DNA from 2 places in the Thermostichus sp. OS-CIW-20 genome. Region 1 is predicted to be linked to the other one. Evidence: riboswitches for the same ligand, from Rfam matches in the RefSeq annotation. Region 1 holds a riboswitch; the other holds the start of a gene.

Evidence for each region. Region 1 has a riboswitch for cobalamin ahead of metE (5-methyltetrahydropteroyltriglutamate--homocysteine S-methyltransferase). Riboswitches for the same ligand answer to the same signal wherever they lie in the genome.
Region 2: it holds a riboswitch for cobalamin, as region 1 does, so the genes downstream of both, ACVWXC_RS10505 (TonB-dependent receptor) here and metE (5-methyltetrahydropteroyltriglutamate--homocysteine S-methyltransferase) in region 1, are expected to answer to the same signal.

Annotation. Positions count from the first base shown of each region.
Region 1 covers NZ_JBSSEF010000014.1:9,915-13,555, forward strand. Annotated here, with positions in the region: gene metE (5-methyltetrahydropteroyltriglutamate--homocysteine S-methyltransferase) at 1-1,696, opposite strand, end outside; cobalamin riboswitch at 2,103-2,307, opposite strand; tRNA gene ACVWXC_RS06965 (tRNA-Arg) at 2,322-2,396, opposite strand; gene ACVWXC_RS06970 (molybdopterin synthase catalytic subunit) at 2,430-2,915, opposite strand; gene ACVWXC_RS06975 (MoaD/ThiS family protein) at 2,916-3,215, opposite strand; gene moaC (cyclic pyranopterin monophosphate synthase MoaC) at 3,154-3,641, opposite strand, start outside.
Region 2 covers NZ_JBSSEF010000030.1:16,345-19,985, reverse strand. Annotated here, with positions in the region: gene ACVWXC_RS10505 (TonB-dependent receptor) at 1-1,540, opposite strand, end outside; cobalamin riboswitch at 1,581-1,721, opposite strand; gene ACVWXC_RS10500 (DUF1565 domain-containing protein) at 1,813-3,603, opposite strand.

The DNA of each region.
Region 1 (3,641 bases):
GCAGGGCCTGCTCGCGACGGGAAACGTCAACGCGGGGGAAGGACCAGTTGAGCATGGTTACCGGCCCTGTCAGCATCCCCTTGACCGGCTTTTGAGTCAGAGATTGGGCCACCTTGAACTCCCGCACCGTCATGGGGCGAGGGCGAGACACGTCGCCGTAGAGAATGGGGGGACGCACGCAGCGGCTGCCATAGCTCTGCACCCAGCCGTGCTCGGTAAAGGCAAAGCCCTGCAGTTGTTGGGCGAAGTATTCCACCATGTCGGTGCGCTCGAACTCACCATGCACCAGCACATCCAGGCCAATTTCTTCTTGGATGCGGATGCACTTGGCAATTTCGGCGTCGATGGCAGCTTCGTATTCGGCCTGGGAGATCTCGCCCTTTTTGTACTTGACCCGCCACTGCCGCACTTCGGGGGTTTGGGGAAAAGAGCCGATGGTGGTGGTCGGCAGCGGTGGCAGCTTGACCTGCCGGCCTATACGCTGCTCGTAGGGAAGGGAGCGCTGGAAGTCCTGCGCCGTCAGGTTGGCCAAGGCCTGGCGCACTGTAGAGTTGGGGGGATTGAAGTCCTGGAAGGCCTGCCACTGCTGCTCCAGCTCCTGCTGCTGGGCGGCGGTGTCTTCGCCGTTGAGGGTGCGGGCCAGCAGAACCACCTCGGCCAGCTTCTGCTCGGCAAAGCTGAGAACATTGCGCAAAGGCTCTGGCAGGTGGGTTTCCAGAGCAGCGTCGTGGGGCACAAATTGGAGCGAGCAAGAAGGCTGCACCCGCAGGTTGGGGGCTAGGGCTTGCAGCTCTTGCAGAGTGGCCAGAACGGCTTTGGGCTGGATCTGCCAGACGTTGCGCCCGTCCACTACCCCCGCCCCCAGGATCTTGTCGGCGGGGAAGCCGTGGGCTCTGACCAGTTCCAGGTTGTGGCCGCGGGTGAAGTCGAGGCTGAGGCCAGCTACCGGAAGCTCCACCGCCCAGGGGTAAGTCTCCCCCAAGTCGTCAAAGTAGGTAACCAGGTGGAGAGGGATCCCCACGCTTGCAAGCCAGCGGTAGGTCTGCTCCACCGCTTCCTGAAGACTTTTGCCTTCGCTGGTCACCAAGATGGGCTCATGGACTTGCACTTCCCGGATCCCCAGGCGCTGCAGCTCCTGCAAGAGTTCTCTGTAGAGAGGAAGCAGCTTCTCCAGATCCCCCCGCAACTCGCCAGAGCGCTGGCTTAGAGCAAGAAGGGTAACCGGACTGAGGAGGACGGGGCTGGTGCGGTTTCCTAGGATCCCTTGCGCCCGTCGCACCGTGGCCAGGAAGTCGTCGAAATGGGCCTGAGGGATCGCGTCGGCCTCAATTTCCGGCACCAGGTAGTGGTAGTTGGTGTCAAACCACTTGGTCATTTCCAAGGCCGGCAGCCCCTCCTGCCCCCGCGCCATGGCAAAGTAGCGCTCCAGGCCTGATAAGCTCTGAAACCGGGAGGGAATCAGCCCCAGCCAGGTGGCCCAGTCCAAAACGTGGTCGTAGAGGGTTTGATCTCCTACGGCAATGTGGTCGAGGTTGGCCTGTCGCTGGGTTCGCCAGGCCTGACTCTCCAGATCCTGCAGCGTCGCCAACAAGGCTTCCGCCTCCAGGGTGCCGCCCCAAAAGGCCTCCAGGGCTTTCTTCAGCTCGCGGCGCTTGCCCATGCGGGCATAGCCTAGGGTTTGAGTTTCAATGGCCATAAGGTACCTTGTCCTGAATCGAATTCGGTAATTGAGGTTGCCGCCAGTTGTCATCCAACCTAGGCAGCAAGAGATGGCCGCCGACATGCCTATCGGTGGCATCCCGGCAGAAGGTTTTCCCTAGGCCAGGAAACCTGCCGGAGCTGTCAAGGCGTTCCTTCACCCTGGCGGCTTGCCCACTCTGCACAGGGGGATGCCCAGAGGACTCTTTTGTGCAACCAAAGCGAGCAACCGTCCTCCTAGCTGCCCCTGAGCTAACTGCTCAGCTCTCTTGTCCGCGCTTTTGACTGAGTGCCTACGATCCGAGAGCGTCGAAAATCCGTAAGCAGGCCGATGAAAAAACTTCGAGACGGGAACGGGCTAACGTCAAAATGGGGAGCATATCTGTACCTCGCAGATATGGTGAACTGTGGAAAAACCGCCGGCGGGCATTCTGACTTGCTCAGTTTTGGAGGGGCTGGCTTGCGTCTCAAGGCCTCTTGCAACAACGAACTAGGGATCCCAAGTCCAAAACCGGCTCACAGCTGCGGGACAGCGGCAGATTCTCACTGCACTTTCCCCGTTGCCTCTGACGGCTGATCCCCGTCAGAACCGACAGTAGACTTTATCCTATCACTGGTTTTAGCGGGACTGGGCGGATTTGAACCGCCGACCTAGCGCTTAGGAGGCGCTTGCTCTATCCAGGCTGAGCTACAGCCCCAGGTCAGGTACCTCACTGATACTAGCAGAGAGGCTAGGGGGTATCGCCGCAAGGCTGCCGAGCAATAGCGTTCTTATGGAATTGCTGGAACAAAGGCTTTGCTTTCTGACACAAAACCCAACGCGGCGGCTCACCCCAGTAGTACTCTTTTTTCCAAATGGGCAAGCGCTCCTTGATTGCATCAATGATGTAACGTGCTCCAGCAAAAGCGGCGCCGCGATGTTCAGCTGTAGCACCAACCCAAACCGCAATATCACCAATTGCAAGATGACCCTGGCGGTGACAGGCAACAGCACCGCAGAGGCCAAACTTGGCGTGGGCTTCTCGGAGGATCTTCTCGCCCTCCTTCTGGGCAAGGATCTCGTAGACTTCGTACTCCAAGCTGAGAACAGGTTTGCCCTGGCTGTGGTTGCGTACCCAGCCCTCGAAGGTTACTAAGGCACCCGCTGTGTTATTGACGAGCAAACGACTGAGTTCAGCTGGCTGGATGGTGCTATCCACAATTAGAAAACGCAGCATTTAGCCCCCACAAACTGGTGGAATGAAAACTACCAAGGCACCTTCATCTATCGGCCTAGTCAAGTCACAGAACTCATGATTGACAGCAACCTTAACGTCCTCCGCTGCTAGCGAAAATCCATACTTTGCTTGCAGCTGCTGATAGAGCTCTAGGTAGTTTGCTGCACTGGTTTGCAGCACTTCGCTGCTCCGCTGAGCCTGTTCCCGCAGCACTGCTACATATTGAATTGTTACGGTCTTACTTAGGACAGATTGAGTTACCATGGCTGCAACTACCCCAAACTGATTGGAAAGTGGCATACTCCTCGGCGGTATTGACGTTCATGAGCTCGACCTCATGGTTGGGGGTAACTAGGGTGCAGGGCTGCCTGCTGAGGATTTCCACAGGGCAGTACACCCCTTCCGCGTAAGCCCTTTCTAGTACCGCTGCAGCTTGAGGAGTATAGATGGCGCAAAGAGCTTCCGGGAAGCCGCGCTCGGGGTTAACATAGCAAGTTGCGATTGTTTCGGCTTGGTAGTGATCCAGCAGCTTTTGGATTGTTTCTGACCGAAGGTTCAGTAGATCACAGGCAACAACCAACCAGTTAGCTTCAGGATGAGTATTCAAGGCAGTCAATAGGCCACTGATCGGGCCAACGCTTTCTACTAGATCTGGTAGTGTGGGCAAGAGCTCTAGAGCTGTGCCCGACCACTGACCGGCACGCGCTGACAAGTAAACCTGCTGGC
Region 2 (3,641 bases), on a different contig from region 1:
GGCCGGTATATTCGACCAGCCCGATATTTTCATAGGTTCCCCGGCGCGGCCCAAGGCTGACAAAGGTGATGCCATCGCGGATGCGGTTGTGGGCAAAAGTTAAGCGCAGCAGGCCAAAATCTCCCAAGGTTTGATCCAGGCCGATGTCCAAGCTCTCCCCTCGCTCTGGGCGGAGATTGGGGTTGCCATCCACTTCAAAAAAGCCGCGCAGCCGAAAGAACAATTCCGAGATCAAGGGGGTGCGAAAGCTGCCGGCGTAGCTGGCCCTCAAGGTAGTTCCCTCGGCAACTGCCCACCGGATCCCCACAGCCGGCGAGGTGGCCGAGCCGTTGGCCAAACTGCTGAAGTCCTGACGGATGCCCAGGTCGAGGTGGAACTGGGGATCCGGGCTGTAGTCCAGGCGGGCAAACAGGGCCCCCTGGTTAACCGTATCGTCGTAGTTGATATTGGCAGAACCCCTGGCAAAAGAAAAAGTCGTATTGCGGGCTGAGATAGAGCGATAATCTGCCCCCAAAACTCCCTCTAGGTTTTCGCCGGCCTGCCAAGCATATTGAAGCTGGGATCCCCAGCCATTGCGCAAGATGACGTCGCGGGATCCCTGGCTTTGCGGAGCGCTGAAGCGGTAGTTGAGATCGTCCAAAAAGACTCTTGCCTGCAGGGATCCTGTTTCCTGAGTCCACAGCCAACTGAGATCCAGCAGCAGATCGTTGGTGTTTTGCTCTGCGTCGGGAGAGGGAAACTCTACACTGCCGGGCACGCGAAAGGCTTTGTTGAGGTAGAGGGCGTTGGCTGTTAGGACTTGATCTTCGGCCAGTTGCCAGGTGAGCTTGGCCTGCAAGTTGTGGTACTCCACCGCCGAGTTTTCCCGCCTGCCCGACTTGCCCAGCCGCTCAATGGCAAAGGGAAAGTCGTTGTTACTTTGCAGACGGCGATAGCTGAGCACCCAGCCCAGATCCTGGGCTTGGCCGCGACTTTGGATCCCTTGCTCATTGAGACCGTAGCTGCCGACCGCCGCTTCCAGCACCGTCTCCGTTTCTGGCTGCGGCTCCACCGTGACGATGTTGATCACGCCGCCAACGGCGTCTGAGCCGTACAGGGTAGAGCCGCCGCCGGGGGAGACTTCAATTCGCTCGACGACATCGGTGGTGATTTGCGAGAGGTCAAACCCCCCGAAAAAACCCAGATCGTTGAGAGGGCGGCCATCCAAGAGCACCAATACCTGCGCCGTTCGCGCCCCTCGCATGAATTGAGAGCTAAGAGCTCCCAACTGAGTTCCCGCTGTGCCATCGCTGAGGATCCCGGGCAAGTAGCGCAGGGCTTCCTGCACCGTCCTTGCCCCTTGCTGGCGCATCTGCTGGCGGGTGATGACATAGACTGGGCGGGAAGACTCTCGCAGCAGGCCGGGACGGCGAAACGGGGTGGTGACGGGTTGATTCAAAATCTCGGCGCTGAGGCCGGTATCCAAGATTGCCTGCCCCCAGGCCGGGATCCCCAAACTCAAGATCCCCAGCCCAAGGCTGAGACATACAGTTACTTTCATCCGGTTGCTCCTGCTTCCGTGCGACGCGGAAGGGCTAAGCTTTGAGCCAAAGCCGCAGGCGGGCATCCTGACTGAGGGCTTTTGCCCATCACAGTTGCGGCACAGCGCCGGATTTGCACCGGACTTTCCCCCTTGCTTGCCCTGGCTGATCCCCAGGACAACCTGACGGCACGGCTTTCCTCCCCATTGCTCTGGAAAAAGCCGTGCTAGGCATCATACATTCCCTGCTGGGGAGTTCCTATCCTGCCGGGGGGGATCCCTGGGCAGTGAGGTCAACGGAAGATCATCTCCGCCACCGCGTCAAAGCCGGCGTCCAACAGCCGATCCAAGACTGACTGGGCCTGGCTGCGGCTGTCGTAGAGGCCGGCCTGCAGCACCCTCCTGCCGTTGAACACGGTCTCCACCGCTTCGGGGACGAGCTGCCGCAGCCGCTGCAAATCGTCGCTGCCCTTGGGGGTCACCAGCACACGAAAGCGGGTGGCCGACTCTGCTGGGGCTACCGCCGGTTCTGGAGCCGCGGCAACGGGAACAGGGGGGGTTGTTGGGCTGCTGCCCGCTTGTCGGCGAGCCGGGGGTGGCAGGAGGGTAGTAATATCCGTGAGAGGAGCCACAGATTGCTGGCGGACGGGAGTGGCAGGAGCAGGCTCAACCGGTTGGGCAGGCGTGGTGGAGCCATCGGGGGTGAAGGGGACGGCAACAAACTCCTGGGGTTGAGCGCCTGCCGGCTGAGGGGGGGCACTGGGCAAAATGCGCCCTCCCGATCCCGCTGCAGGAGGGGGAACGGGGGCAGTCGATTGGGGCACCGTCACCACCGGCAAGGTGGGAGAGGCCGCCGCCGGCTGGGGATCCCTGCTGGGAGCCGGAGGCTCGGCCTGCGGAGTTGTGGGCAGCGTCAAGCCGCCTGCCGCAATGGGTGGCGGGGCGTTGCTGGGCAGCGCAGCCACCGTGGTCTGGCCGGCCAGATCCAGCTCCCCTTTGGTTTTGCCGGCCAGTTGGTTGCCATTGGCGTTGAGGCGCAGGCCGCGGGTGGCGTTGTGGATGTCGTACTGGCCGTTCCCCTCAAAGATGTTGTTGCCGGGATCCGAAGCCGTGCCCAAATCTGGCTGGGCGGTGGTGATAGCTGTCAGGCCAGTCTCCAGGTTGCGGGCAATGAGATTGTTGCGCAGGATGGGACGGGCGCTGCCGCCGACCACAATGCCGGTGCGGTTTTGCAGGATGCGGTTGTTGCGCACAATCGGCGCCGAGCGCTGGTCGATGGTGAGGCCAAAGCCGGTCTCTTGGAAGAGGTTGTTGACAATGGTGGGCTGGGAGGTGCCCAAGACGGAGATGCCGTTGGCCCCGTTTTTGTAGAAGCGGTTGCCTTCTATCCAGGGGTTGGAGGCGCCGGCGATGAAAATGCCGTCGTGGATGCTGCCCACAAAGCTGTTGTTGAGAATGCGCGGGGAAGCCGATTCTACCCAGAGGGCGTAGCCGCGCCGACCCTGGTTGCGCAGGGTAACCCCCCGCACCTCTGAGCCGGTCTCTGCCAGCAGGGCAACGTTTTGCCGGGCCAAGGTCGGGCTCATGTAGGTGCCGCCGCCATCGATCAGGTAGCCCTCTCCCAAGGTGGACTCGTCCCCGCGCAAGATAAGGCCGGCCTTGAGGCGGATGGGGAAGACTTCGCCGCTTTCTGCGCTGTACACCCCCGGCAGAAGCTGGATGATGCTGCCGGCTGGCGCCCGGCTGATGGCATGGGTGATGGTCTTGAAGGGGTTGTTGCGGGATCCATCCCCTTGGGTATCGCTGCCATTGGCGGCATCCACAAAAATGGCGGGGCGGTCGTCCGGCAGCGGCGGCGCTTGGGGCAGGGCCTGCTTCTCCAAAAGGCCGGTGTCCAGGGAAGTTTGCGCCCAACTGGGATCCCTTCCTGCCGCCAGCAGTAAGCTGGTGCTCAACAGCAAAGAGGTGGCCAGTCGCGTCAGCGTCGCGGAGCCGTGACGCTGCAACCGCAAGTCAGGCAGGACTGCTGTAAATTGGTGTTCGCCGGATTTCTGCAGACGGATGAACGATAAGGAAGAGATCATAGGAGTCATCCCCACACCAGGCTGGGCCAGAGAAGGAA